DNA from 4 places in the Bacillus sp. JJ664 genome. Region 3 is predicted to be linked to each of the others. Evidence: riboswitches for the same ligand, from Rfam matches in the RefSeq annotation. Region 3 holds a riboswitch; each other region holds the start of a gene.
What was found. A riboswitch is a leader RNA that binds a small molecule or an ion and turns the genes downstream of it on or off. The one in region 3 is predicted to bind thiamine pyrophosphate.

Region 1 (7,726 bases), on a different contig from region 3:
CACCTAATACTTCTTTAATCGCACCTAATAAGTGTTCACCCACGATAGGGTAGTGCTCAGGTTTCACTAACAAACTGCGATGTTTTTGGGCAATTTGTTTTACGACAGGAAGAATTGTTTCAAGCTTATCAATATTTTTAGCGGCTGCTAGTACTGTGTTAGCAAGCGCTGTTTGTTGTCTACCTTGTTGTTGATTTGTATGATTGAATATATTCAATAATTCAGGATGATTTGTAAACAAGTTTTTATAAAAAACTGATGTAATTTCAATCCCTTTCACTTCTAGTACTGGGATTGTTGATTTAATGATGTCAATAGATTTTTGAGAAAGCATGTTATACCCCTTCTTTTCTTTAAAGTAGTATTTATAATACATCTTTATAGTAGACCCATCTTCTTGTTAAAGCAATATGTAAAATACATCTTTTTAGCCTCAATTTATAAAAGTTTAAAAAATGTTCACAATTATGCTATGATTAATCAAAATAAATGAGTGAGGGGAATTTATGCGGTTAACCAATTATTCGGATTACTCACTTCGGGTTTTAATATTCTTGTCCACTGAACCAAATGAAAAACTGGTTAATATAAAGGATATTGCCGAGGCGTATGATATTTCAAAAAATCATTTAATGAAAATAACCTATAACTTAGGGAAGATGGGTTATATTGAAACAATTCGAGGGCGGAATGGTGGAATCCGACTTGCAAAACTACCATCGGATATAAATATAGGTGAATTAATTCGAAAAACTGAAGAGGACTTTCATATTGTTGAGTGTTTCGAACATAACAATAACTGTGTGATCACTCCAGTTTGTTCTTTAAAGCATATATTTAACAAAGCGTTAGATCAGTTTTTACAGGTTTTAGACGAATATACATTAGAAGATATTGTACAAAACAATTTTATGTTAAAAGAATATTTTTCCTTAAATAAAAAATAAAAACACTCGAGCAAAAAATTGCTTGAGTGTTTTATAGTTTAATTTGTTTTATATGTTCCAATGGTTCTTGGAATATTGAAGAAGCTAATTTGTGAAAAGTCACAGGATTACCGGTGGTAAAAAAGGAGTGAGACACAGACTTCTTGGTTGATAATAAATTTTGTTGGTCGAGTATTGCACTAACCTCCAAAGCTGTTTCGTCACCTGAACTGATTAACTTAATCTGAGATCCAATTACTTCCTGGATAATGGAACTTAATAGAGGATAGTGAGTACAACCTAATATTAACGTGTCAATTCTAGATTCTTTTAATGGTGTCAAAGTCTCATGAATATGTTCAATAATGTCTGGTTGAATAAATTTGCCACTTTCAACTATTCCAGCAAATTCAGGACAGGCTAATTCTATTATTTCGACTGAACGATTAATTCTCTTTAGTGCGTGTTTGTATGCATGGCTATGAATAGTAGCATTTGTACCAATCACTCCGGTGCGGTTATTTTTCGTGAGCTTTATTGCCGCTCTTGCTCCCGGGTGTACGACTCCAATTACAGGGATCGTTAATTGTTCGCGCATTTCCTGTAAAACGATTGAAGTTGCAGTATTACATGCAATGATTAACATTTTTATATGTTTGCTTAGGAGAAAGTTTGTCATTTCCCAAGTATATTGTCTAATTTCATCATATGAACGTGAGCCATATGGGCATCTATTTGTGTCACCTACATAATAAATTTCTTCGTTTGGTAGCTGTCTGATTATTTGTTTTGCTACAGTTAACCCTCCAACGCCTGAGTCAATCACACCAATTGGCTTATTCATCTAGTCCACTCGCTTTCGTTTTATCTATAGGCTTTCAAAATTTTCAAACCTGATTGATTTTATTATATTCATAGAGTTCATGATTCAATTTCTAATCAATCTTTTTAAGAATTGAAGTTTTCTATATATACAGATTATTAAAATATTAAATTTATGATGAAAATAAGTCGTATTTAAGGGATTAATCTGTTATATTTATCATGAAAAGTTTATATGCGAGAAAAATGTGGAGGGGCCAGTGTTGCTGGCTGAGATTGTATCCTTTAGATACTGACTCTTAGAACCTGATCTGGGTGATGCCAGCGTAGGGAACAGTATCTCTTTTTGATATAGTTTTTTACAGTGCATTCACGTCCGGATATTAATTCGGGCGTTTTCTTTTTGTCTAGTTCTAGTGCCTGACTATGGTGCTAACACATTTCATTTATATAAACAAAACAAAAAGGAGAGTTATAGAATGAAAAGATTACTGATTTGTTTTTTTGCACTTTGCTTAACATTAGCAGGATGTAGTGAGCAAAATTCGTCTACACCGAAGAACAAAAAAGAACTACAAAAGGTGACGGTAGTATTAGACTGGACGCCAAATACAAATCATACAGGTTTATTTGTAGCAAAAGAAAATGGATATTTTAAAGAGCAAGGTTTGGATGTAGAGATTATTAGCCCGGGGCAAACAGGAGCAGATCAATTGATTGCTTCTGGTAAAGCTGATTTTGGCGTTTCTTACCAAGAGTCAATTACACAAGCAAGAGTACAAAATGTACCAATCGTGTCGATTGCAGCTGTTATTCAACATAATACTTCTGGTTTTGCTTCACCAGTTAGTAAAAATATTAAATCACCTAAAGATTTTGTTGGTAAAACTTACGGTGGATGGGGTTCACCAGTAGAAAAAGCTATTTTAGATTCATTGATGAAAAAAGAAAATGCAGATGTTAATAAATTAAATATCGTTAATATGGGCGAAGCAGATTTCTTCACGGCAGTAAAGCGAGATATTGATTTTGCTTGGATTTATCAAGGATGGACAGGCATAGAAGCTGAGCTTCGTGGTGAGAAGTTGAATATGGTTTATTTAACTGATTACAGTGATAAGTTAGATTATTATACACCAGTATTAGCAACGAATGAAAAAATGATTAAGAATCAACCAGAAACAGTCAAAGCATTTATGAAGGCGGCGTCTAAAGGATATACTTATTCAATCGATCATCCAAAGGAAGCAGCTGATATTCTGTTAAAAGATAATCCAGATTTAGATAAAGATCTAGTTCAAAAAAGTCAGGAGTGGCTTTCAAGTAAATATCAAGACGATGCAAGTCGTTGGGGTGAACAGAAGTTAACAATTTGGAAAAACTATGCAGAGTGGTTAACTGAAAATAAATTGTTAGAAGGTAAATTTGAACCGGAAAAAGCTTTTACGAATGAATTTTTACCAGAATAATATTTTTTGACAGAGGAGAGTTTTAAATGTCTAATACTTTAATGAGTGTACAAATTATTCCTAAAACAAACAAAATTGAGGAAGTTATTCCAGCGGTTGATGCAGCGATAAAAGTAATCGATGAGTCTGGTGTAAAATACCAAGTTCAACCATTAGAAACAACAATGGAAGGCGATTTAAATCAATTATTAAATATTGTCCAAAAAATGAATGAAAAAATGATTGAAATTGGCTGTCATAATGTCATTACTCAAATGAAAATTCTATATCAGCCACAAGGGATTGCAATGGATGATTTAACGGAGAAGTACCGTTAATGAACCGCAAAAAAATAAAAGGATGGCAACCAATTCTTGTCATCCTCCTTTTTTTAGTTATTTGGCAGCTAAGTATAAAATTTTTCAAAATAGAAGATTGGCTCTTACCAGGGCCAATCGCAATACTAAAAGAAGGAATCCAATCTTATGATTCGTTAGTTCCACATGTACTTTCTACCGTACAATTAACGATCTCAGGTTTTTTGGTAGGTACTTTTTTAGGACTTATGATTGCAATCGTACTACATTTAATTCCAGGATTTAAAGAAGCATTTTATCCATTATTGATTTTGTCACAGAACGTACCAATTATTGTTTTAGCACCACTCTTAATAATATGGTTTGGATTTGGAATCCTACCAAAGCTAATGATTATTTCACTAGTTTGTTTCTTTCCAGTTACTGTTTCTGCTCTCGATGGATTTAGGCAAACACCTACCGAATTGATTAATTATATGAAAATGGCAGGGGCAACAAAATCACAATTGTTTTGGAAAATAGAATGTCCATACTCACTACCGTCTATTTTTTCGGGATTAAAAATATCCGCGACATATAGTGTGATGGGTGCTGTGATTTCTGAGTGGCTTGGTGCAAAAACAGGTATTGGAGTATTTATGACACTTGCTTCTTCTTCATTTCGTACAGATCGAGTATTTGTCTCGATTTTTATCATTATGTTTTTAAGTATGTTCTTTTTCGGCGTGATTGTATTGCTAGAAAAAATGACGGTGAAATGGAAGTCTAAGGGAGTAAAATAAAAATGACGTTAGAAATAAGAAATCTAAAAAAATCATTTGGAAAAAATCAACAAGTTTTAGCAGGTATTTCGATGCAAGTAAATGAAGGTGAATTTGTCTCAATTTTAGGTCCATCAGGAAGTGGGAAAAGTACTTTATTCAATTTAATTGGTGGATTGATCAATCCTGATTCGGGACAAATCATATTAAATCAATCAGTCATAAATGGAGAATTAGGTCATATCAGTTTTATGCCGCAAGAACATTCACTTCTACCATGGCGTAATGTCTTAAAAAATATTTTATTATCAAGTGAACTGAAAGGTAAACCTGATGAAGCATTAGCGCGAGATTGGTTGAAACGAACTGGACTTGCTGACTACAAAAATGCTTATCCGCATGAATTATCAGGTGGCATGAAACAACGAGTGTCTTTTCTTAGATCATTACTTGCTCCGCAATCATTCATGTGTATGGATGAACCATTTTCGGCATTAGATGAATTTACAAGACTTGATATGCAGCAATGGCTTCTTTCAATCTGGGAAGAACAAAGACGGTCAATTTTGCTAGTTACACATAATATTGATGAAGCTTTGTTAATGTCTGATCGGATTTATATTTTCTCAGATAAACCTGCAAAGATTAAAGAAGAAATGATCGTACCATTTCCAAGACCTCGTCAAAAAGAATTACTATTGACTGATGAATTTACCGCGTGGAAACGTAAAATATACTCTGCACTGGAAAAGGGGAAACCAGATGAAAGTGATAGATGCTCATATTCATCTTGACTCATATGAAACGAAACAAAGAGATGAGATACTGAATAGTTTAAAAGAACATGAAGTAGAAGCGCTTATTTCAGTTTCCATGAATTTAGCTTCATGTAAGAAAAATCTCGATTTTCATTTACAATCAAGACAAGTCTACTCGGCATTTGGATATCACCCTGAACAAGAGATTCCCTCAGAAGATGAAACTCAAGCTTTGTTAAAATGGATACGTGAACATAGCGATAAAATGATAGCAATAGGTGAAGTAGGCTTACCGTATTATCGAAATCAGGAACAAATGCTTGATTATAAACCATATATAGAGTTACTTGAAAAGTTTATTAAACTTGCATATGAGTTAAACAAACCGATCGTATTACATGCGGTTTATGAAGATGCCGATATCGTTTGCTGTCTACTAGAAAAATATAAAATCAAAAAAGCACATTTTCATTGGTTTAAAGGAAACAAACATACCATTAAGCGAATGATAGAAAATGGTTATTATATATCCATTACGCCTGATGTGTTATATGAAGATGAGATACAGGAATTGGTTAAACTCTATCCCATTAACCTAATGATGGTTGAAACAGATGGTCCATGGCCGTTTGAAGGTCGTTTTGAAGGAGATTATACTCATCCAATATTTATTCATGAATCAGTACGCAAAATTGCGGAGATAAAAGAGTTGGAATTAGAAGAAGTTTATAAATGTCTATACGAAAACACAAAAGAATTTTATGGTCTTTAAGGATTTATGAAGCAATTACTAGTCTCGTAGTAATTGCTTTTTTTGTTTATTGAGAATAGGTCTTGTTACTTATATGAAAATATTTTAATAGAGTAAAACCGTAGATTTATATGCAAGAGCAGCGAAATATCAGTATCTATCATATAAGGATATTTAATTAGAAAATGTCAATGAATCTTGCCGGAAAGTGAAGTGTTTTATATAGTGCCAATACATAATCGACAAAAAAATTAGATATTCTTCCTCTAAATTTTTTAATAAATAATTTTCAAACCATAAAAGAAACCCCATCTGAAAAAATGATGAGGTTACTATTATATACATGATAAATAAAATGTTGGTCCGCAAATAACTAATTTAATTGTTTAATAGTAAAGATAATGGATTGTGCGCATTGGCCAATATTTAAATTTGTTCGTTTTTTTAATAAATGAAGCCCAATTTTGCTAGCTCAATATAAAAAACCAAAACCGGCATATCAAAAAGATAGCCGGCACTAGGTTGATGAGTAGATTTGTAAATCTACAAGAATGCTATAGTTCAAGCTCGCCCATGCGTAGTAGCTCGATAACTGCTTGTGATCGCCCCTTAACCCCAAGCTTCTGCATTGCATTTGAAATATGATTTCTCACAGTTTTTTCACTTATAAACAGTTCTTCAGCAATTTCTCTTGTAGTTTTATCTTGAACAAGAAGTTCAAATACTTCTTTTTCACGCTTAGTGAGTGTGTGCTTTGTTTGATATTCTCTATCCTTCAACTGTGCTAACCCTCCTTGCTTGACCGAGCTGTACTTCGGATGGGTATTCATTTAGTCTTTTTATCATATGACAGATTCGTATTTAAGGTGAATATTTCCAGTAAATTTAAAAGCAAGATTAAAATATTTATTTTTTTTGGCTATAGCTTGTTCTAAAAATTGTACATGCTCGTATAAATAGTAAAAAAGCGTGGGGGGAGTATGGCAATGAAAAAAAGATTATTGGTAACAACAGCAACACTTTGTGGACTTGCTACATTATCTGGTTGTGGTTTAATTCCGGTTAAATCTTCTAATGAAATCGATCCACCTAAAACGGTTACATATAGAAGTGACCAACCATCCAAAGAAGTACAAGCAGGTAAGGTACAAGAACAAACAGCGAAGAGAGAATTATATTTAATTGATCGAAATGGTTATGTTGTACCGCAAACTTTTCAATTACCTAAATCTACAAGTTTAGCAAAACAAGCCTTAGAGTATTTAGTGAAAGATGGTCCGGTAACAGATCAATTACCAAATGGATTCCAAGCTGTTTTACCACCAAACACGGAGGTTTTAGGGGTAGAAACGCAAAAAGATGGTACAGTCATTGCTGATTTCTCTACAGAGTTTAAACAGTATCATGACGAAGATGAGTTAAAAGTATTTCAAGCTGTAACGTGGACATTGACGCAGTTTGAGAATGTTAAAAAAGTGAAAATTCGTGTGAATGGTAAAAACTTAACCGCGATGCCAATTAACAAAGCTCAAATAAGTGAGGGGTTAACAAGGCAAGATGGCATTAATTTTGATAAAGGTGATATCGTTGATGTAATGAATTCAAGACCAGTTACATTATATTATGTTTCACAAGATGAAATGGGTGAAACTTATTATGTTCCTGTAACTAGAAGGATTTCAAATGCAGAAAAAGATTCATATACTGCAATTGTAAATGAACTTGTTAAGGGTCCTTCTGAGTATTCTGAACTTGTATCAGATTTTGGTTCAGATACAAAATTAGTTGCTGAGCCAAAATATACAAATGGTAAACTAACACTGAATTTTAATGAAGGTATTTACGGTAACATTGCTAAAAACATGATTAATGATGATGTATTACAACCTCTTGTATTATCGTTAACTGAACAAAAAGGCGTTACTTCAATTGAAATTCAAGTG
Region 2 (7,726 bases), on a different contig from region 3:
CTCTGAATTTGCTTCCATGATTCCACAAGCAGGAAGTGCTTATACTTATAGCTATGTTGCTTTCGGTGAAGTAGTTGCTTGGATATTAGGTTGGGATATGGTACTTGAGTATGGACTAGCTTCATCAGCAGTTGCTAGTGGATGGTCAGGATACTTCCAAAGTTTATTATCAGGATTTGGAATTCATTTTCCAACTGCATTAACAAGTGCATTTGATCCTAGTAACGGAACTTATATAGATTTACCAGCTGTAATCATTGTTTTAATCGTAACTTTTATTCTTACTAGAGGTGTTAAAGAGTCAGCTAAACTTAACACTATAATGGTAATTATCAAATTAGCTGTAGTAATACTTTTCATCGCAATTGGCGTTTGGTATGTTGAGCCTACAAACTGGACTCCATTTATGCCAATGGGATTTGGTGGTGTAACAGCTGGAGCAGCTGTTGTAGTATTTGCTTACTTTGGTTTTGATGCAGTATCAACTGCTGCTGAGGAAGTTAAAAATCCTCAACGTAACTTACCAATCGGTATTATCTCTGCATTAGCAGTATGTACAGTTCTTTACATTGTTGTTTCATTAATTCTTACTGGTATCGTTCCATTCGATCAACTAGGCGTAAAAGATCCTGTGGCATTTGCATTAAACTTCATCCACCAAGATTGGGCAGCTGGATTCATTTCTCTAGGCGCAATCATCGGTATTACAACAGTATTAATGGTAATGATGTTTGGACAAACTCGTTTATTCTATGCAATTAGTCGTGATGGCTTACTACCTAACAAAATGTCAAAAGTTAACAAGAAAACTCAAGTACCTGTAGTAAGTACTTGGATTACTGGTGGATTAGTAGCAGCATTCGCTGGATTAATTCCATTAAATAAATTAGCAGAATTAACGAATATTGGTACACTATTCGCATTCTCAGCTGTATCACTTGGTATTTTAGTATTAAGAAAAACTCAACCAGATTTAAAACGTGGCTTTAGAACTCCATGGGTGCCTGTTGTCCCAGTTTTAGCTATCGTATTCTGTGTATATTTAATGCTTCAACTATCAGCATTTACTTGGAAAGGTTTCGTAGTTTGGTTAGTAATTGGTTTAATCATCTACGCTTCATATGGATACAGAAATAGCCGTTTAAATCCAGAAAACAAGTTAAATGATTCAGATCACTCAGCTTAATTAAAAAATATCCCATTATAGTTGCCTATAATGGGATATTTTTTTGTCTGATTAGATATGATATCTTAATAGTTGAATTGATAATGAATAATGTAAATTAAAATGAAAATATATGCCAATTAACTGTAGGAGTGAATTGAAATGAGTTATATTATAGGAATATTGGTTATTTCAATCAGTATTTTAATGATCTATCAATTGACCAAAAAGAATGTATCTTCCTCTAGTCAATTCGGAGTGTATGATCATACTAATTCTGGCAAAATTCCTGAACATATTGAACAAATACCAATCGTAGAAACTAAACATGAAATACTATACGAAGTATCACCACAATCTACAAATAACGCTGAATCAATGTAAAGGATGAAGATCAGGAGTTGATGAAATGTTCCCTTTAAAAAATTACTATGACTCTTTTATTAAAAAAGAGATCATTGGGTTAAAAAGAGAAGTTGCTTTAAAACGTTTGAGTAATTTGCTTGCATGTCAAAAAATTAGCAAGGATACAGTTGATGTTGTACATATCCGCTATTTTACTTGTACTGAAACACTTCAGCCTACTGATACATATTTAGGAACAATAGCGGTTAAATTCGCTAATGGATATGTTATAGACTCAGCCATTTCTACACCAAAGGAAACTAATAATCAAATTCCATTTAAATAAGTTTTTCTGTCACAAATCACTAATGACTGCAAAGTGCGGTCTTTTTTTTAGCAATATTTATTAATGGGTTAAAGCCTATTTAGTGTATAGACTAGTTCCATAGTTATCAAAAAAACATACGATACATTATCCACCTCTCCTAATTGTAATATTGCTACATTCCCCTAACAGGGAAGTTTTTCGAAAGCCCCACAAATTTAGAATGAAGGAGGTATAATGTATGAGTGATGGATTTAGACATCATAACAGCTTTGCATTGATTGTTGTATTATTCATCCTATTGATCATTGTAGGAGCAGCTTGTTTCGCAGGTGATCATTTTGGAGGCGGCTATGGCGCTTGGTAATAACTAAAAAATATAAAACCTCTTGAATATATTCAAGAGGTTTTTTTATTTAAAATTTAAGCATTCAAGACTTCTGATTGTTGATAATTTCTCTCCATGGCAATCATTTGTATTTTAACATGAATATATTTCTCAAAGCCTATGTAACGATCTAAACTTAATACATAGCTACGGTCTAAAGAAAGTAAAATTGCAAATGCACTGGTATAAAGTGTAAGACTGATTAAGTTCATATTACCCGATAGAATAAAATTAATATGCATGAAAAGACAAATCAAAATTGAAGGAAGTAGCATTAAACCCACGATCAATAAAATACCGATTATGATTTGTACAACTGGAATCGTGTAATTAAAAAACATATAATGCTTTAAAGCAAAGTGTTGAATGAAATACTTATAAAATTCCGGGACATTAGGCTTTTCAACAGCCATTATAAAATAATTTTAAATAAAGACTCCAGGTTCGCTATACCAATTTTTTTCTGTAATTTTTGTGATTCCAGCAAATAACCATCCTACTCCAAATAGAATTCTCATCAGTGTAAATAATGCTTGAAATGCGTTTTCTTTTAATTGATGCATAATTTTTTCCATTAATTTTAGTCTCCAATTCCTTTGACTAGAAGAATAATCCTATTGCGCTTCCTCTACTTATCATCTTGTTACTAACTGGTAAAATATTTTAAATGATATTAGTCGCCTTATTTGCCCCCTCATTTATTGAAAATGATTATCACTAACGATAAAATACTATCAATAATGATAATCATTGTCAATTAGTTTTTATATTCCAAAATCTACCACTTTTTATACATCTCATTTTTGTTAATTGAGTGACCTATCCCTCTGTTTTTCCGCTAAAAAAACACTTGTTAATTTGAATACTTTCATTACTAATGCACATACTATTTGAGGTTTTAATTAATTTGTGGAGGTTATAAAATGAATAAACAGCGAGCACAAGAAATCGCATCATCTGCAGTCATGGCTAATGTCACATATAATGGAGTACCAATTTATATTCAACACGTAGATGATCAGGCAGAAACTGCCAGAATTTATCCGCTTGGGCAACCACAAAACGAAGAAGAAGTATCGTTAAACAGCTTATTAGAGCATTAATAAAAGGCTGCTTTCGTATACTTCGTTGCTATTTTAGAATGCGTTAGTTGATGACAACTCCAGGATTCTCCCTTTCAGTGGGGCGTAAGCTGAGCCTCCTGGGTCCACAGGATGTGGATCATGCATGCGTTACGACAGGACGTCGTGGTTTTAGCATGCCTACCTTGCTTGGCCTGTGGGGTCTCAGCCTTCCCCCTACTCCCACAGGAATCTCGCACCTTCCATTGTAATCAATTTCTGGTTTTAAAGTTACAAACCCAATAAGCAACAATCTTATAGAAAATAGCCTAATAAAAAATAAACCTCCCAAATTGGAGGTTTATTTTTTTATATTACCAATATAGACTCTCTATGTAATGACACTTTGTACATACATTTATATTATCGCTTTTTTGAAATTCATGTTTACAATTTTTTTGGATATTCATTAACTCTTTTCTCAGTTGACTCACTTCTGACTCTAGCTCTTTTAGTTGCTTAGCTATTTGGATCACCCGGTTCATTCTAGGCTCCCCCATTCACTCATTGGTATATTTCCCCACCATTTTTTCTAAATTCATCAGCCTTTTCTTTGAGACCCTCATCGATAACTAACTCAAAATCTTTTTCATTCACTAAATCCCTAATATCTTGAGAGATTCTCATACTACAAAATTTTGGTCCACACATCGAACAGAAATGAGCTGTTTTTGCACCCTCAGCGGGTAATGTTTCATCATGATATTCCATCGCTCTTTCTGGGTCTAGTGATAGGTTAAATTGATCTCTCCATCTAAATTCAAATCTTGCTTTAGAAAGCGCATCATCTCGTTTTTGTGCTCCCGGATGACCTTTTGCAAGATCAGCAGCATGTGCTGCAATTTTGTATGTAATAACACCTACTCTAACGTCTTCTTTATTCGGCAATCCAAGATGTTCCTTTGGTGTTACATAGCAAAGCATTGCTGTACCAAACCAACCAATCATCGCAGCACCAATTGCAGAAGTAATATGATCATAGCCCGGTGCGATATCCGTCGTAAGTGGTCCAAGTGTGTAAAAAGGAGCTTCATTACAAATTTCTAATTGTTTATCCATATTTTCTTTAATTAAATGCATTGGTACATGACCTGGTCCTTCAATCATTACTTGGACATCATGCTTCCAAGCTATTTTCGTCAGTTCTCCAAGTGTTTCCAATTCAGCAAACTGAGCTTCATCGTTTGCATCAGCAATGGAACCAGGTCTTAATCCGTCTCCAAGTGAGAATGTAACATCATAGCGTTTCATAATTTCACAGATTTCTTCAAAATGTGTATATAAGAAATTTTCTTTATGATGTGCAAGACACCACTGCGCCATAATTGACCCACCTCTTGAAACGATACCTGTTACGCGTTTAGCTGTTAATGGTATATAGCGTAAAAGTACACCAGCATGAATTGTAAAATAGTCGACACCTTGCTCCGCTTGTTCGATTAATGTATCTCTAAATACTTCCCATGATAAGTCTTCAGCTATTCCATTCACCTTTTCTAATGCTTGATAAATAGGTACTGTTCCAACTGGTACTGGTGAATTTCTAATAATCCACTCGCGAGTCGTGTGAATATTTTTTCCGGTAGACAGATCCATCATTGTGTCTGCTCCCCAGCGTGTTGCCCAAGTCATTTTTTCAACCTCTTCTTCAATAGATGAGGTGACGGCTGAGTTACCAATATTGGCATTGATTTTCACATGAAAATTACGACCGATTATCATTGGCTCGCTCTCTGGATGATTTATATTTGAAGGAATAACTGCTCTTCCTCTCGCTACTTCAGACCTGACATATTCAGGAGAAACATGCTCCCTTATTGCTATAAATTCCATTTCTGGCGTGATCAATCCTTGTCTTGCATAATGCAACTGCGTAATATTTGCACCATCTTTTGCTCGTAATGGTTTTCTATCTAGTGCTTGGAAAACCTCTATATTTTTCTGTACAACCTCACTTTTAAAGCCGTTATCTTCAGGTTTTACTTCACGGCCTTCATACTCGATTACATCTGCTCGCTCGGTAATCCATTTTCCTCTTATAGACTTAAGTCCTTTTCGAATATCAACTGTTTCGCTTTCATCGGTATAAGGACCGCTTGTATCATAAACTCGTACAGGATCATTTTCCTCTTCCCCAAATGAACCTGTTGTTGGACTTAACTTAATTTCACGCATTGGAACTAACAAGTCCGCTCTTGATCCTTCTATATAGACTTTTTTACTTCCCGAAAAACTAGACATGATTGAAAAATTCATTTCATTTACAGAATTGTTCATTATGATTTCCCCTTTTTAATGTGGTTAAAAAGAACAAAATCCAATCCATGATAAGCATGAAAAAAAGCCGTATCTTAAAAATATAAGACCCGGCTAACGGTTAGTTTGAATACAATAATGACAAATTATCACCACTGTAATAAACGCAAACTTCCCCACGCTGGTATGAACCAGATCAGGTCCTGAGGGTTAAGAAACTTAAAGCGCGTTTCTCTCTCAGCCCAACTTATTGGACACCCCTAGTCAAACTATTCTTTTGTACAGACTTAATATAAACCTATGATTCAATTTTGTAAATCATTTTATTTCCCTAAAATTTTACAAGGTTGGATGAAAATTCATATTCATGCCTGAAAATATTAACTATTTTTGCATTGAAAAATTATTTTTAATTAGATCTTTAAGTGTCTATTTTGCTAACTTTTGAAATACTATTTACAAACTATCATTTTTTTAATCTTGAATTATTTTATTTTTATGCTATGCTAAATTTAATTTTCATAGTGTATTCATCACTAGGGGATCCCTTGATAAGGGCTGAGAATAAAGTAATTACTTTTAAACCCTCATAACCTGAACAGGTTCGTACCTGCGTAGGAAAGTGGCGCAATGTCTTTTTATGCGTTTATTTGTGTATCTTACAAACCACTTTCCAGTTTTAGGAAGGTGGTTTTTCTTGTTTTAAAAGGAAATTTACAATACATACAGCCTATTTCTCAAAAAGGAGGAACAAATTTGAAATTAATCGCAGTGACGAATAATATGTATTCTGTTCATGATCTTGCTTCAAAGATTTATCAAATACATGATGTTGTTGATTTTGTTCATATACGAGAAAAATCTAAAAGCAGCTCGGCGCTATTTACGCTATTAAACCTTTTAATAGATAACGAAGTTCCTATGAACAAGATTGTCATGAATGACAGATTAGATGTCGCGTTGCTTACCAATCTAAAAAACATTCATTTGCCAACTCACGGCCATCCGGTCAAGTTAGTGAAAGAACAATATCCAACAATGAACGTCGGTCGCTCAGTCCATTCAGTAGCAGAGGCTATTTCCTCTGAAAAGGATCTGGCCAATTATGTCATTTATGGACATTGCTTTGAGACAAATTGCAAAAAAGGTTTACGTCCAAATGGAATTGATCAGTTAAATGAGATAAAAAAAGTTCTTACAATTCCAGTTTACGTAATTGGCGGAATAGCTCCTGATCATCTTCCTATATTAAAAGAGTGTCAGGTTGATGGAATTGCAGTCATGTCCGGTATTTTTTCTTCTGAAAACCCGCGTGATGCTGCTCTAAAATATATGGAGAGGTGCACTAGTATTCTATGAAACAACATTTTGATGTAATCGTAATTGGTGGTGGAATCATTGGATGCTCTATCGCTTATTACTTGGCAAAAGAAAAACTAAACGTTGCCGTACTCGAAAGACAAAAGGTTGGTTCGAAATCAACTAGCGCTGCAGCAGGCATGCTCGGAGCTCATTCTGAGTGCAATGATTCAAAGATTTTTTTACCTTTTGCAAGAAGCAGTCAACTAGCATATTTTGAACTGAAAGAGGAGCTTAAAAGACTTAGTCGTATCGACATTGAGCTGAAAACAGGTGGGATTTTTAAACTAGCTTTTAATGACGATGAAAAAATGCAATTAGCTTCCCTTCTGACTCAACCAACAGTCAAATGGTATAAACCAACTGAGGTTCAAAGAAAAATACCTAATATAACAACAAATATAATTGGCGCAGCATATATAGAGGATGATGTAAGCGTGCTTCCTACTTCTGTCTGTACTGCTTTTTCCAAAAGTGCACAAGTGCTCGGAGCTACAATACACGAGAATACTAGTGTTTTAGACATTAAAAAAAATGAAAATACATTTATGATTCATTCTACAAATGGACAATTTACAGCTGAAAATATCGTCATTGCAAATGGGGTTTGGAGCACTTCTTTTTTTAAGCAGCTCGGACTACATAATCGTCTTACCCCAGTTAAGGGAGAATGTCTTTCTGTTACAAGTGAACATATGACGCTGGAGCATACAATTTTCCACGATCATAACTACATTGTTCCTAGAAACAATGGAAAACTTGTTATT
Region 3 (7,726 bases):
ATCTAAAATCTTCGCAGCAAGTCCTGAAGAAGATTTAACGCATGCAAATGCATTTGTTGAAAGCGCTATACTGGCATCTCAGAAAGGAGACTTTTCATCTGCTGAGAAGGACTATAAAAAATTCAATGATGAATGGTTAGCCAAAGAAGATGGGATTAAAAATAAGTCAATTGAAGCATATGGCAAAATTGAGGAAGCGATGGGAATGGTTCAATTCTCATTAGCCCAAAAGACAATTAATCAAGATACACTTGTCAATTCTTTAAAAGAATTGGAAGCAGTAAATGAAAAGTTCATTACACATCAGTTTGCTGAATCCAAAATTGATACAAAGAATACAGGTAGTGTTGAAGATTTAATACAAATATTGAACAATGCATTATCAAGCTTAAAAGAAAATGATGTATCTGGAGCAAAATCAGAAATTGATCAATTTAGAAAATCTTGGATTAGTATTGAAGGGGTAGTATTAACACAATCCCAAAAAGTTTATACAGATGCAGAAAGAGATATGGTTACTTCTTACGCGATGCTGTCTGCTAAAACGCCAGACATTAAAGCAGCAACGAAAACGATAAAAGATATGAGAGATTATCTTTCACCATTAGCAGCTAAAACTAGTTATACAATGTTAGATGCAATCACAATTTTATTAAGAGAAGGATTAGAGGCCTTACTGGTTGTAGTAGCTTTATTAGGATTTATCAGAAAGTCTGGTCATGAGAATAAAAGTAAGTGGATCTGGTTTGGAGTCGGTGCTGGATTAGGTGTCAGTATTATATTAGGCGTGGTCGTGAACCTATTATTTTCAGCAGGTGCTTTTGGGAGTAACAATTTCTTAATTGCAGGATGGACCGGGGTATTTGCTGCAGTCATGTTGCTTTATATGAGTTATTGGCTCCACAGTAAATCAAATTTAAAACAATGGCAATCTTATATTCAAACCAAAAGTACGAAAGCTTTAAACACGGGCAGTTTATTATCACTTTCAATCCTTTCATTTTTAGCAGTATTTCGTGAAGGAACTGAAACAGTCTTGTTCTTTATCGGTATGGCTTCATCTATAAAATTAACAAGTTTATTAATTGGCATTTTATTAGGGGTTCTCATTTTAGCGATTCTAAGTTACTTAATTTTAAAAGTTGGTTTAAAAGTTCCTATGAGACCATTTTTCCTTATATCTAGCATTCTTATGTTCTACTTATGTTTCAAGTTTACAGGTATGGGCATTCACGGATTACAATTATCTGGACTATTACCAGCGACGCAGGCACCAATACCAACAGTGGATTTCTTTGCAATTTATTCTACTTGGGAGAGTTTCATCCCACAAATCATACTATTGCTGATTGCATGTATCGCAGCAATTTTTAATAGATTATCTAATAAAAAAAATGAAAAAAAACAAAAATCGGGGGATATTAAACATGTTATCTAACAAAAAAGTAGTTTTATCAATGGCTCTAGCACTATCATTAACTTTATCTGCATGTGGCACAAAAGAAGACAAAACAATTAAAAGTGGATCAGATGATATGATTCAAACACTTACAGATTTAAAATCGCAAGTTGCTGATAACGATGAAACAAAAGCAAAAGAAAGCGGAGAGGCACTTGAAGAGTCTTGGGAGAAATTTGAAGACTCAGTAAAAGATAAAGATGCAGATCTTTATGAAAAGGTTGAAACGCCTCTACACATTATTGAAGCTGGTGTAAAAGTTTCTCCACTTGACGCAGATACTCTTAACCAAGCTGCAGATGATTTAAACGATGTTCTTAATGAAGTTAAGGACTTAAAATAAAACTTAAACATTACATATTGTAGACTATTTATCTATAGTCTACTCAATGAGTTGTAAGCTTGTAGCGATCCTTACAAAAGTTTTTTCAATAGAATGTAATGAATAAGTCTAACTACTTGAATTTAGTAATAGTATTAATTAATATGAAATAGAAATACAATATGATATTTTGAATAGTACTAGGGGTGCCGTAAATGGTCGGCTGAGATTAAGACACGATTGTCTTTGACCCTTTAACCTGATCTGGATAATGCCAGCGTAGGAAAGTGAGCGAGTAAATGCATATTTATATGTATTTATAACATTGATTTGTTCGAGCACAAGTCCCTATGGGGATTTGTGCTTTTTTGTTTTTAAATCAATCCACAACTTCTATCTGTTAGATCAAAAAAAGTCTATTCATTAAATAGGAGGAAAGAAATTGAAAAAAGTACTGACAATTGCGGGGTCCGACTCAAGTGGTGGGGCTGGAATTCAAGCGGATTTAAAAACATTTTCAGCTCATGGTGTGTTTGGTATGAGTGTGATTACCTCAGTGACAGCTCAAAATACACAAGGTGTATTTGCTGTTCAAGACATTACACCAGAAATGATAGCAAGTCAGCTAGACGCAATTTTTACTGATATTGAAGTTGATGCAGTAAAGATTGGGATGGTATCACAAATTGATACGATTAAAGTCATCGCTGAAAAACTAAGACAGTATAAGCCAAAGCACATTGTTGTTGATCCAGTTATGGTTTCTAAAAGTGGTTATGATTTATTAAGTCCAGATGCGAAAGAAGCTTTAATTCAAGAACTGATTCCATTAGCAACTGTCATTACGCCTAATCTTCCAGAGGCAGAGGTTATAACAGGTAGAAACATTTCAACGATTAAAGAGATGGAAAAGGCTGCTATTTTAATTCACTCATTAGGTGCAAAAGCTGTTCTTGTAAAAGGTGGTCACTTAGAAGACGATGCAACAGATGTTAGCTATGACGGGTACGAATTTACTTATTATAAGGGTACTAGAATAGCTACCATTAATACGCATGGAACTGGTTGTACTTTATCATCAAGTATAGCTTCTAATTTGGCAAATGAATGTCAATTAAATGAAGCAATTAGCAGAGCAAAAGAATACATAACACTAGCTATTCAACATTCATTCTCTATCGGAAAAGGTGTAGGTCCAGTACATCATTTTTATTCGATGTATCAAAAGGCGGGTATACAGCATGTCTAAACTAACTGGGAAGTTAACAAGATGGAACTTCGCAACACTTTGGTTTGGTGCTGCAGTTTCAATCGCTGAAATTATGACAGGTGCACTCATTGCACCTTTAGGTTTTACAAAAGGATTGACTGCTATTTTATTCGGTCATTTACTTGGTACGCTACTTCTTGTATTAGGTGGCGTCATCGGTTCAAGAGAGCGTTTAACAGCAATGGAGTCTACTAAAATATCATTTGGACCTTATGGTAGTTATTTATTTTCTATATTAAATGTATTACAGCTACTAGGCTGGACAGCAATTATGATTGTGACAGGAGCCAGGTCAATTAATGTAGTAACTACATCTGACTTTCATTTTAACCAGCCTTGGGTATGGTGTCTTGTTGTTGGACTGTTAATTTGTACATGGTTATATTTTGGTCAAAATGCTTGGAAGAAGTTAAATAGTGTAGCAGTAACACTATTATTTTTACTAACGGTTGTATTGTGCTTTGTCATTTTTAAGCATAGTGAATTCCTTTTTGAACCAGGCACTTCTGAAATGTCATTTGGTGCCGCAGTTGAATTATCCGTTATCATGCCATTATCATGGCTGCCGTTAATAAGTGACTATACTCGCTTTGCTAAGTCAACTCGTGAAGGTGCAATTGGAAGTTTTGTTGGTTATATGGTTGGTAGTTCATGGATGTATGCAATCGGACTCGGAGCTGCTTTAGCATTTAATGAATTTGATCCAGTGGCAGTCCTAATGAGTGCAAATCTTGGATTATTTGCAGTTGGAACCGTTGTGTTAGCAACCGTTACGACCACTTTTATGGATGCATATTCAGGTGGCATTTCATTAACAACTGTATTTCCTAAATTAAATGGTAAGCATGTCGCAATTGTACTGACGATCATAGGAACAATATTGGCAATTGTATTTCCGATTGAAAAGTATGAAGGGTTTTTATATTTAATTGGCTCATTCTTTGCACCTTTGTATGCAATTTTGTTAACGGACTATTTTATTTTAAAGCGTACGAAAATTAGAAAAACCTTAAAGGTAGACTGGGTTGCAATGCTTATATGGGTAATTGGGATATGTATCTATCGACAGTTTGTACAATTTGATAGTTTTCTAGGAGCAACTGTTCCAAGTATGGTTGTCATTGGTGTGATTTATATTGTCGTTCAATTTGTCATAAATAAATTTGCTAATCAGCAAGTAGGGGGAAATAAAGATGTCAGTTCTTAAAGAAATCAGTCAGTTAATTGGAGATGTAAAGGATAAAAAACCATTAGTACATCATATTACAAACTATGTAACGGTTAATGATTGTGCAAATATGGTTCTTGCGATTGGTGGTTCACCCGTCATGGCAGATGATTTAGCAGAAATAGAAGAAATGTTATCCTTTGCATCAGCGCTTGTCATCAATATTGGTACGTTGAACGAAAGAACAATTCAATCAATGATCACAGCAGGAAAAAAGGCAAACCAACTAGGAGTCCCAGTTATTTTGGATCCAGTTGGTGTAGGTGCAACTACACTTCGAACAGAGACAACGGCAATTTTATTAAAAGAAGTTCGTTTCTCGGTCATACGTGGCAATATGTCTGAAATAAAAATGATTGCAGGATTAAACGTGCAGATTAAAGGTGTTGATTCAATTGCGACTGAAGAAAATGGTATTGAAATTGCAAAAGCTTTAGCGGTGAAATTAGGATCAGTAGTAGCGATTACTGGTGCTGTTGACATTGTTGCATCTATAGATAATGTTTGTACAATCTCAAATGGTGATAAAATGCTTGCGGATGTAACAGGAACAGGCTGCATGAGTACATCTCTAATTGGAACATTCGCTGGTGTAACAAAAGATTATTTCCTTGCTGCAATTGCCGGCATTACGATCATGGGGTTAAGTGGTGAGTTGGCAAAGAAACGTTTAACAAAGGACCAAGGAATTGGAACATTTAAAGTAAATTTATTTGATGAAATCTCTAAAATGTCAGCAGAAACATTGCTAAGTGGAGGTAAAGTTGAATGAGTGTATTGAGAAATAAAGTTGATTATAAGCTCTACCTAGTGACAGATCGTGCTGTATTAGGGGAAAGGGATTTAATCCAGTCAGTTGAAGCTGCAATTAAAGGTGGCACGACGATTGTTCAGCTAAGAGAGAAAAACTGTAGTAGTTTAGACTTTTATGAATTAGCTCTAAGGGTAAAAGAAGTAACCTCAAGATACAATGTTCCACTTATTATCAATGATCGATTAGATATTGCACTTGCAATTGAAGCGGATGGTCTACATATTGGTCAAGAGGATTTACCACTCGCGGTAGCAAGGAAAATCGTTGGAGAAGAAATGATCATCGGAGTGTCAGCAACGACTTTAGAAGAAGCGCTTCTTGCACAAAAACAAGGTGCTGATTATGTTGGTATTGGGTCTGTTTATCCTACAAATACAAAACTAGATGCAAAGCCTGTTTCATTAGAAGAATTAATTGTAATTCGTGAAGCAATTTCGATTCCAATTGTTGGGATTGGCGGAATTAATGAAGACAATGTAACCGATTTGATGAAAACGAAAATAGACGGTGTTGCCATTGTATCTGCCATTTTAGGGAAAGAAGATATTAAAGCAGCTGCAGAAAATTTCATTACTAAAATGAATGATTAAAAGTAAAAACTATCTTATCTTTATGGTAAGGTAGTTTTTTTATTGGAGAATTTTTATCGTATTCCAAACAAAGTTTATACAGGGACAAATTAAAAGGAATGTCTTTATTACTACCTTCATATATATATTAAGTAAACACTACACTAGCTAGTGTTTTTGTTTAATAGAAAGTAAAATATCAATTTTTAACACCTTGTACTAATTTCTTGTCTTAATTTGTCGAAATTATAAGAATTTTGTATAAAGGAAATTGATATAATATATCGAATATTATCAATTGTAAGACTATATTATTTTTTAATATAGATATAAACTGACTCCACTGAGAAAACCGACAGTTGGAGGCATTCTTACGTTTTTTAAAACGTACCTTACTATTAAAAGGAGAGTGACTAGCACATGGATTTTTTATTATCTAAAGAACAGCAATTGATTCAAGAAATGGTACGAAGCTTTGCAGAGAAGGAAATTGAGCCTTTTGCAGAGGAAAATGATCGCGATAGTAGATTCCCAATTGAAACATTCCAAAAAATGGGCGAATTAGGTTTGTTAGGTATTCCTTTTCCTGAAGAATACGGTGGAAGCGGAAGCGATACAATTAGTTATGCAATAGCTGTAGAAGAAATAGGACGTGCATGTGGTGGAACTGGATTAAGTTTTGCAGCCACAATTTCACTTGGCGCTTCTCCGATTTATTATTTTGGTACGGAAGAGCAAAAACAAAAGTTCTTAGTTCCAATGGCACAAGGGAAAACACTTGGAGCGTTCGGTTTAACAGAACCTAATGCAGGTTCTGATGCTGGGGGAACTCAAACAAGAGCTGTTTTAGAAGGCGATGAGTATGTTATTACAGGAGAAAAATGCTGGATTACAAATGCTCAGTATTCAAACACAATTATTGTTACCGCTTATACTTCAATAGATGAAAGAGGAAAGAAAAATATTTGTGCATTTATTGTCCCTACGGATTCTGAAGGTTTAACAATTACAGATCCTTACGACAAGATGGGTGTACGAGCATCAAATACGACTCAAATCGTTTTAAATGAAGTACGAGTACCAAAAGAAAATATTCTAGGCAATCCAGATAAAGGATTTGGCCAGTTCTTATATACATTAGATGGTGGAAGAATTTCAATTGCAGCTCTTGCTGTAGGTATTGCACAAAAGGCTTTTGATAAAGCATTAGCTTACTCAAAAGAACGTAAACAATTTAACCAGCCTCTTTCTAGCTTCCAAGCAATCCAATTTAAGCTAGCAGATATGGCAATGGGAATAGAATTAGCTCGAAATATGGTACACAAAGCTGCATGGTTAAAAGATAATGGAAAACCTTTTACAAAAGAAGCGGCGTTCGCTAAGTTATATGCTTCTGAAATCGCTTCCAAAATTGCGAATGAGTCATTACAAATTCATGGCGGTTACGGATACATGAAGGAATATGGTATTGAGCGTTTAGTTCGTGATGCTAAGTTACTTGAAATTGGTGAAGGAACTTCTGAAATTCAACGTATCGTTATTGCAAGACAATTAGGATGCCGATAAGGAGCGAGAATATGATCAAAATACTGATTGCAAACCGCGGAGAAATCGCATGCAGAATTATCCAAACATGTAAGAAACTGCGTTATCAAACTGTTGCTATCTATTCAGAGGCTGATAAGGAAAGTTTGCATGTTAAGTTAAGTGATGAGGCTTTCCCTCTTAAAGGAAATCATACGAAAGATACGTATCTAAATGGCGATTATATTATTCAATTGGCTAAAGCAAACAACGTAACTGCAATTCATCCAGGTTACGGTTTCTTATCAGAAAATAGTGATTTTGCTAAAAAATGTGCAGAAGCTGGAATTTTATTTGTTGGCCCTAAACCTGAACATTTAGAAATGATGGGTGAAAAAATTAGAGCTAGACAGTTGATGGAGCAATTAAATATCCCTGTCATCAAAGGGAACTCTCATCCAATTCAATCGGTAGAAGAAGCAAAAGAAATTGCATTCGATATTGGTTATCCAGTCATGTTAAAAGCCTCAAGTGGTGGTG
Region 4 (7,726 bases), on a different contig from region 3:
ACTTTTACCTTTTCGTGAAATTTTTTCACGATTTTCTTTGTTCAGTAAAGTAACTCCTGCACCAATTGCGACTCCGACAAGAATATTGCGTAAAGCTTTGTTACGTTTTGACATTCTACATCCTCCTCTAAACAGTTAGTTGGTGTTGCTTTAAAATGTGTTGAAGTAAATGTGAGCAGCCTTCCTCAACGATGTTATATACTTCATCAAAATTTCCCGTATAATACGGATCAGGTACTTCCTTCCATAATGACGTTGGTACGTAATCTGAAAGGAGTGATATTTCTCCTATAGAATTATTTCTTGCTAAATTCATTAAATCCTCTTTATTCTGTGCATCCATAGCAACAATATAACTAAAATATTTAAAGTCATTATCTGTCACTTTTCGAGCTTTCATACCTTCGCAATTTATGCCTTTTTGACCTAGTAATTCCTTTGTTCCCTTGTGTGGTGAGTGACCAATATGCCAATCTCCAGTGCCTGCAGAATCAATCACAAATTGTTTTTCTAACCCTTTTTCTGTCACTATCTGACGAAAAACAGCCTCTGCCATTGGCGAGCGACAAATGTTACCTAAACAGACAAATAATACATGAATCATTTCGATGTCTCCTTCAAATTTTTTACACTTTTTGCCAAAATTTAGCTGTTAGTTTCGATTCCATTCTACACTTTCTAATTTAAAAAGAAAAGGAAAGCTAAAGTGAATAATTTAACTTAAAATCAACAAGATTATACTCATAATGAACATTTTCAAGTAAGAACACATATAGATTATCGATTTAACCATTTCAATAGGGTTTACTATCTTTTTATGATTAAATTTTTTAATTTTAATCGTATAAAATGATTGTATTTTTAAAACATATTGACTATATTTAGTAATGACAACTAAATGTACGATGAACCACAAGGGGAGCCATGAGGCTGAGAGTGAATAGTATAACTATTCTTACCCTTCGAACCTGTTAGTTAATACTAACGTAGGGATGTGGCACGATGAAAAAGTAACCCTGGGATCATCATGCTACCAGTGTTACTTTTTTTATTTTTACCATTCCTCTCCCTAATTTACACTTCTATTGAAAGAGTTATCCAAACTCTATTCCAAAGTGCTTCATTTACAATGAGTGTTGTCAAAGAGAGATAAGGGGGAATCTTTTATGAGAAATTCAAAAATACAAATGATGGTTGAAATTGCTATGTGTGCCGCCTTAGCAATGGTTTTTGATTTACTTCCATTATTTAAAGCTCCACAAGGTGGATCTGTGTCATTATCAATGCTTCCTGTTTTTTTAATCGCATTTCGTTGGGGAATCAAACAAGGTTTAATAACTGGCTTATTACTTGCTGCACTACAATTAGTAACCAACTTTTATTTTGTTCATCCAATCCAAATATTATTAGACTACATTATCGCTTTCACAGGGCTAGGTTTAGCTGGCATTGTTTATAAACAAGTTAAAACTAATTTAACAAGTGGCAATAAAGCAGCTGCGACTACCTTTATAATAGTAGGTACTTTTATTGGTTCACTAGTCCGTTTTATCTGTCATTATATTTCAGGAATCGTGTTTTTTGGTTCATATGCTCCAAAAGGAACACCAGTGTCATTATATTCTTTAGTTTATAATGCTTGGTATATGGTTCCATCGTTTATCATTTGTGCAATCATTTTAGTATTTTTACTTTCAACAGCTCCAGTTCTTGCTAACGTTAAAAAGAATCAAGCTGCTTAATATTCATCATTCATATTCTCATTACCCTACTCTTTCTTGAGTAGGGTTTTTTCTATCCTGAGCTGTTTTCAAAGCGATATAAAGTTTGTTGACAAAGAGATTCAGATTGACTGAAAACACTTGCTTTTCGAGGCGCAAAGCCGGATGAGGAGCAGAATTACCTTTTTGCGGTAATGATCACCGCATGCAGACGGAGCAAAGAAGAAAGCGAGCGTTTATTAGTAGTCTGAGGAAAATATTCATAAAATTATTGAACACTTTGTGAATTATAGTTATTTGCTCCAATCCTCACTCATATAAATAAATACAGTAAAAAATATCAAAGGAGGTTTATGTTTTGATTTATGACATCCTCATTTTCTTCATTTTTACGATTATACTTTTAGGTGGTATTGGAGCATTTTTCATGCTATTAAAAAATTCATTACAAGTGGACGATGAGCATATTATTGATGCAAAACCTCCCGATGTTGAAAAAGGGGATCATTCTAATTGAAAAAATTGTAAAATCATTCATATAATGGATGGTTTTATTTTTTTGGGGGGCATTATTTTCTATAAATCGTTAATTTTACTAATTGTTCACTTAGTTATCAAATATTACCATGACTATTTCTACTCAATATCATATATGATGGTTGTACATGATTATCGTAGACACCATGAACTCTTGAATTATTAGAGGAGGAAATTTAAATGGATACGTCCATCACAAAAACGACTGTAGATGTATTAAACAAACAATTAGCTGACTGGAATGTGTTATATGTAAAATTACATAACTATCACTGGTATGTTAAAGGAGGAGACTTCTTTACCTTACATGCTAAATTCGAGGAACTTTACAACGAAGCTAGTATACATATTGATGAGCTAGCAGAGCGTGTATTAACAATTGGTGGAAAACCACTTGCTACTATGAGAGAGTATCTAGATACTTCTGGGATTAACGAAGCCAACAAATTAGTAAAGGCAGAAGGTATGGTTCAAGACCTAATTCATGACTACCAATACTTAATAGAAGATTTAAAGGATGGCATGGAAATCACAGAATTTGAAAACGATTCTGTCACAAATGATATGTTATTAGCAATTCGCGAACAACTTTCAAAACATATTTGGATGTTAAAAGCATTTTTAGGTTAATAAAAAACAGTGTATAACTGCATTGAATGATTCATCATTCTTTGTTGTTTACACTGTTTTTTCTATTATTAATTGTTTTTGTATGTAAAAAAGATGCTTCTTTTCGTTAAAACAAACATTTGTTTTAATTATCTAACCTCTTTCATATCCACTGTTTATGAATGCGTTAGTTGATTACAACTCCAGGATGCTCCCTTTCCGTGGGGTATGAGCTTGAGCTTCGGGTCCACATGATGTGGATCATATATGCGTTACGACAGGACGTCGTGGTTTTAGCATACCTACCTTACTTGCCCTCCGGGGACTTTAGCCTTCCCACATCTCCCTCAGGAGTCTCGCACCTTCCGTTGTAAATTTCTGAAGTCATATACTCGAACCCCAAAAAACAAAAACGCCATTTGTTACGATTTATTAATAGAATGTAAAGCATATTGTTCTAATCCATGAGTTCCATGAGCAGTTCAACTCAGTTTAGTCCCAATTACCTACAAAAACTAGGCTAAAGTAACTAGGGATTTCAACCTATCTAACCCATATATCCTATTATATTTTCTACAAAATTACATCATTAATCGACACGATTCTTCTTAATTCTCTATCACCTCTTTATCACTTTATTTCTAATTGCAACAAATATTTTCTAATTAATTGAAGCTCCATTACTTCCTCTTTTTCCAGTATGTATCGCATATTTTCAATGATTTTAATTGTTACCCTCATCTTTCCGACCCATTTTATACCAAAGTCGAAATACAGAAAATAATAAAACTAAGTCTAAATACCTATAAGTTGTGTCAATTGTTTTAATATTGAAACATTTGCATAATATATATTATACTTATGAAAATTCTAAATAAACTAACAATTTCCTTACAATTACGCGAAAGGAGACTAATAATGTCAAAACCTCTTTTGGAAATTGAGCATTTAACAACATCATTTCGTATAAGTAATCAGTATTACCCAGCTGTAGATGATGTTTCGTTAACTGTTCACGAAAATGAAATTTTAGCAATTGTTGGTGAATCTGGCTGCGGTAAAAGTGCTTTAGCTCTTTCTATTTTAGGCCTTCATCAAAATAAACGTACAAAGATGGAAGGTTCCATCAATTACAAGGGAAGAAACTTATTATCATTATCTGATAGTAATATGAATAAAATTCGAGGTAGAGAAATCGGAATGATTTTCCAAGAACCTCTTACTGCACTTAATCCATTAATGACAGTCGGTAAACAAATTGAAGAAAATTTAGATTACCATACAAGCTTATCATCCTCACAAAAAAAAGAACGTGCTTTACAATTACTTACTCAAGTTGGAATTCCAAAGCCTTCAATTACATATAAGCAATATCCACACGAACTCTCTGGTGGTATGAGGCAGAGGGTTATGATTTCTATTGCGATTGCCTGCAATCCATCGTTTATTATCGCGGACGAGCCTACGACTGCGCTGGATGTAACGATTCAAGCACAAATATTGGATTTGCTGAAAGAAATTCAAAAAGAAACAAAACTTGGTATTATCCTGATCACACATGATTTAAGTGTTGTTGCTGAGGTCGCTGATCGAGTAGCCGTAATGTATGCGGGTCAGATTATTGAAACGGGGACAGTTGAAGAAATTTTCAATCAACCTTTACACCCATATACTCGTTCTCTATTAAACTCTATACCTACTACTCATTCAAAAAATCAAAGACTTCATATTATCGAGGGTACTGTCCCACCTTTAGATAAATTACCAAGAACGGGCTGCCGATTTAGTCACCGCATTCCGTGGATTCAATCTTATGCTCACGAAGAGCAGCCAGGTTTACATGAAGTAACACCAAACCATTATGTCCGTTGTTCTTGTTATAAGCATTTTCATTTCAAGAATGAGAAAGGAGCACCGATTGTAAATGTCTCTATTAAAGGTTGAAGACTTAAAAGTACATTTTCCAATACGTGGTGGAGTTTTCAGAACAGTCGTTGATTATGTTCGAGCTGTTGATGGAATTTCATTTGAATTACGAGAAGGTGAAACATATGGTTTAATCGGTGAATCTGGTAGTGGTAAATCAACTGCTGGTAAGGCCATTTTACAGTTAACAAAAGCAACTGGTGGAAGTATCGAATTTGAGGAAAATGATCTAATTTCTTTAAGTAAGAAGCAAATGAGAGCATTTCGAAAAGAAATTCAAATGATTTTCCAGGATCCGTACTCTTCATTAAATCCTAAGAAAAGAATCATAGATTTAGTTGCTGAGCCATTAAGAAACTTTGAAAAACTATCTCCGGATGAAGAGCGAGAAAAAGTACTTTACTATTTACAAAAGGTTGGATTACCACCAGAAGCGCTTTTCAAATATCCACATGAGTTTTCCGGTGGACAACGTCAACGAATTGGTATAGCTAGAGCTTTAACTTTACAACCAAAGTTGATTGTTGCTGATGAGCCAGTTTCAGCCCTTGATGTATCTGTACAAGCACAAGTACTAAACTTTTTACAGGACCTACAAGAGGAATTCAAATTAACTTACTTATTTATTGGTCATGACCTTGGCGTTATTCGTCATTTATGTGATCGAATTGGTGTTATGTATCGTGGAAGACTTGTTGAAGAAGGAACGACAGAAGATATTTTATCTAACCCACAACATATTTATACAAGACGTCTAATTGCAGCTATTCCTGATATTCGCCCGGAAGTACGAGCTGAAAAAATTAATGCTAGACAGGAAGTACGAAATGAATATGAAAAGAACTCTTCTTCTTACTTTGATGCAAATGGTCGTCCTTACGATTTAAAACAAATATCTGATACTCATCGAGTAGCACTTCCATAGAAAGGAGAAAGCTATATGTGGAAATTTTTACTTCGCAGAGTGCTCATTATGATTCCTCAAATGATTATTTTGAGTATATTAATTTTTGCGCTCGCTAAAGCGATGCCAGGTGATGCTCTTACTGGTAAACAATTGGATCCAAAAGCATCTCCAGAACGTATCGCTGAAATTCGAAAGCAGATGGGATTAGATGATCCCGTACAAGTTCAATATGTTAATTGGATAAAAAATGTAGTAAAAGGTGATTTTGGCATCTCTTACACACATAAACTAGCTGTAACAGATGTTATCGGAGAACGAATTGGAAACACTGTATTACTTGCACTATGTGTATTTATCCTTACATATATTTTAGCGATTCCACTCGGCATAATAAGTGGTCGTTGGAATGATACTTGGGCTGACAAACTCGTCACCGGGTATAACTATATTGGTTTTGCAACACCATTATTTATCTTTGGACTTATCGTATTATTTATCTTTGGTTTTTACTTAGATCTATTCCCTACTGGCGGTAGTGTTGATCCGCAAATTGATAATGGAACGTTTGCTTATTATATGAGTAAACTTCAACATCTTGTCCTGCCTTCAATGGCCGGTGCCCTAATCTCTACTGTTGGTATTTCACAGTATTTGCGTAGTGAAATTATAGATACAAAGGTCAAAGACTTTGTTAGAACAGCTAAGTCAAAAGGTGTTCCTGAATCTAAAATTTATTCAAGACATATTCTACGAAATTCATTTTTACCAATTGCTGCTTTTTTAGGTTACGAGATTACTGGTTTAATAGCTGGGTCTATCTTCTTAGAATCAATTTTTGGTTACCCAGGAATTGGACAGCTCTTCATTAAATCCGTGATGCTTCGCGATTTTACAGTTGTAAATGCACTTGTACTTATGACAAGCTTAGCAACATTATTTGGAACATTGATTTCTGACATCATATTAAGCATAGTTGATCCTCGTATTCGGATCGATTAAGGTAGGTGAAAATAATGGAATTGAAACTTGAAAATCAAAAACAACTAATAGAAAAATCAAAAAGTCCCTCTGGCTTTAGTGTAATTTGGTCAGAGTTCAAACGTGACCGAATGGCATTAGCTTCACTGATTATTTTGAGTCTAATCCTAATTACTGTTTATGGTGCATCGCTTATTTTAGATCAAGACCAGATTACGAAGGTAGACTTCCTATCAATCTATCAGCCCCCTTCTTCACTACATTGGCTTGGTACTGATTATGGTGGACGTGATGTATTTGGACAATTAATTATTGGAACGAAAAACTCTTTTACAATCGGTTTATTTATCACAATCATTACGAATATTCTAGGCTTATCATTAGGATTAATTGCTGGCTACTTTGGTGGTTTGGTAGATGGTATTGTCATGCGGATCATCGACTTTATTCTATCTCTGCCAACATTAATGTTAATCATAGTATTTGTAACTGTCGTACCAAAATTTACGATTCCTAATTTTGTGTTGATTATGAGTATTTTCTTATGGACAGGTAAAGCAAGGCTAATTCGCTCTAAAGTATTGTCTGAAAGTGAATTGGATTATATTGCAGCAGCGAAGGCTCTTGGAACACCTAACTGGAAAATCATATTAACTCATTTATTACCAAATGTAAGCTCACTTATTATTGTAGCATTTACGTTAAACTTAGCTGGAAATATCGGGATTGAATCTGGTCTTACCTTCTTAGGATTCGGTTTACCTGAAAGCACTCCAAGCTTAGGAACACTTGTAGCATATGCAACAAACCCAGATGTTCTACAGAATAAATGGTGGATTTGGTTACCTGCATCGGGCATGATTTTAGTGCTCATGCTAAGTATAAATTTTATCGGTGAAGCGCTAAAGCGTGCAGCTGATGCAAGGCAAAGAAGAGGTTAAACAACTTTAAGGAGAGTGAAATTATGAAAAATGTAAAAAGCTTTTCAAAAGTATTAAGTGCAATGGCGGTTTCTATGCTAATCCTTTCAGCTTGTAAAGGCGGAGAC

Region 1: another riboswitch for thiamine pyrophosphate. It lies ahead of V7056_RS08350 (ABC transporter substrate-binding protein); the one in region 3 lies ahead of thiD (bifunctional hydroxymethylpyrimidine kinase/phosphomethylpyrimidine kinase).
Region 2: another riboswitch for thiamine pyrophosphate. It lies ahead of thiC (phosphomethylpyrimidine synthase ThiC); the one in region 3 lies ahead of thiD (bifunctional hydroxymethylpyrimidine kinase/phosphomethylpyrimidine kinase).
Region 4: another riboswitch for thiamine pyrophosphate. It lies ahead of thiT (energy-coupled thiamine transporter ThiT); the one in region 3 lies ahead of thiD (bifunctional hydroxymethylpyrimidine kinase/phosphomethylpyrimidine kinase).

Annotation. Positions count from the first base shown of each region.
Region 1 is NZ_JBALMS010000047.1:5,652-13,377, reverse strand. It holds gene hmpA (NO-inducible flavohemoprotein) at 1-334, opposite strand, end outside; gene V7056_RS08360 (RrF2 family transcriptional regulator) at 507-947, shown strand; gene racE (glutamate racemase) at 979-1,770, opposite strand; TPP riboswitch at 1,989-2,098, shown strand; gene V7056_RS08350 (ABC transporter substrate-binding protein) at 2,228-3,217, shown strand; gene V7056_RS08345 (thiamine-binding protein) at 3,244-3,534, shown strand; gene V7056_RS08340 (ABC transporter permease) at 3,534-4,295, shown strand; gene V7056_RS08335 (ABC transporter ATP-binding protein) at 4,298-5,068, shown strand; gene V7056_RS08330 (TatD family hydrolase) at 5,037-5,804, shown strand; gene V7056_RS08325 (helix-turn-helix domain-containing protein) at 6,338-6,562, opposite strand; gene V7056_RS08320 (GerMN domain-containing protein) at 6,764-7,726, shown strand, end outside.
Region 2 is NZ_JBALMS010000070.1:21,165-28,890, forward strand. It holds gene bcaP (branched-chain amino acid transporter BcaP) at 1-1,186, shown strand, start outside; gene V7056_RS12645 (hypothetical protein) at 1,328-1,549, shown strand; gene V7056_RS12650 (hypothetical protein) at 1,575-1,856, shown strand; gene V7056_RS12655 (YjcZ family sporulation protein) at 2,077-2,202, shown strand; gene V7056_RS12660 (hypothetical protein) at 2,259-2,564, opposite strand; gene V7056_RS12665 (hypothetical protein) at 2,649-2,798, opposite strand; gene V7056_RS12670 (small acid-soluble spore protein H) at 3,147-3,326, shown strand; gene thiC (phosphomethylpyrimidine synthase ThiC) at 3,849-5,624, opposite strand; TPP riboswitch at 5,757-5,872, opposite strand; TPP riboswitch at 6,129-6,238, shown strand; gene V7056_RS12680 (thiamine phosphate synthase) at 6,357-6,959, shown strand; gene thiO (glycine oxidase ThiO) at 6,956-7,726, shown strand, end outside.
Region 3 is NZ_JBALMS010000001.1:21,609-29,334, forward strand. It holds gene V7056_RS00135 (FTR1 family iron permease) at 1-1,438, shown strand, start outside; gene V7056_RS00140 (hypothetical protein) at 1,428-1,802, shown strand; TPP riboswitch at 1,974-2,084, shown strand; gene thiD (bifunctional hydroxymethylpyrimidine kinase/phosphomethylpyrimidine kinase) at 2,224-3,030, shown strand; gene cytX (putative hydroxymethylpyrimidine transporter CytX) at 3,023-4,258, shown strand; gene thiM (hydroxyethylthiazole kinase) at 4,245-5,051, shown strand; gene thiE (thiamine phosphate synthase) at 5,048-5,683, shown strand; gene V7056_RS00165 (acyl-CoA dehydrogenase family protein) at 6,083-7,228, shown strand; gene V7056_RS00170 (acetyl-CoA carboxylase biotin carboxylase subunit) at 7,240-7,726, shown strand, end outside.
Region 4 is NZ_JBALMS010000008.1:14,239-21,964, reverse strand. It holds gene V7056_RS01465 (hypothetical protein) at 1-114, opposite strand, end outside; gene V7056_RS01460 (low molecular weight protein-tyrosine-phosphatase) at 128-604, opposite strand; TPP riboswitch at 906-1,010, shown strand; gene thiT (energy-coupled thiamine transporter ThiT) at 1,167-1,742, shown strand; gene V7056_RS01450 (hypothetical protein) at 2,080-2,238, shown strand; gene V7056_RS01445 (Dps family protein) at 2,439-2,888, shown strand; gene V7056_RS01440 (ABC transporter ATP-binding protein) at 3,786-4,811, shown strand; gene V7056_RS01435 (ABC transporter ATP-binding protein) at 4,792-5,718, shown strand; gene opp4B (oligopeptide ABC transporter permease) at 5,734-6,699, shown strand; gene V7056_RS01425 (ABC transporter permease) at 6,714-7,619, shown strand; gene opp4A (oligopeptide ABC transporter substrate-binding protein) at 7,643-7,726, shown strand, end outside.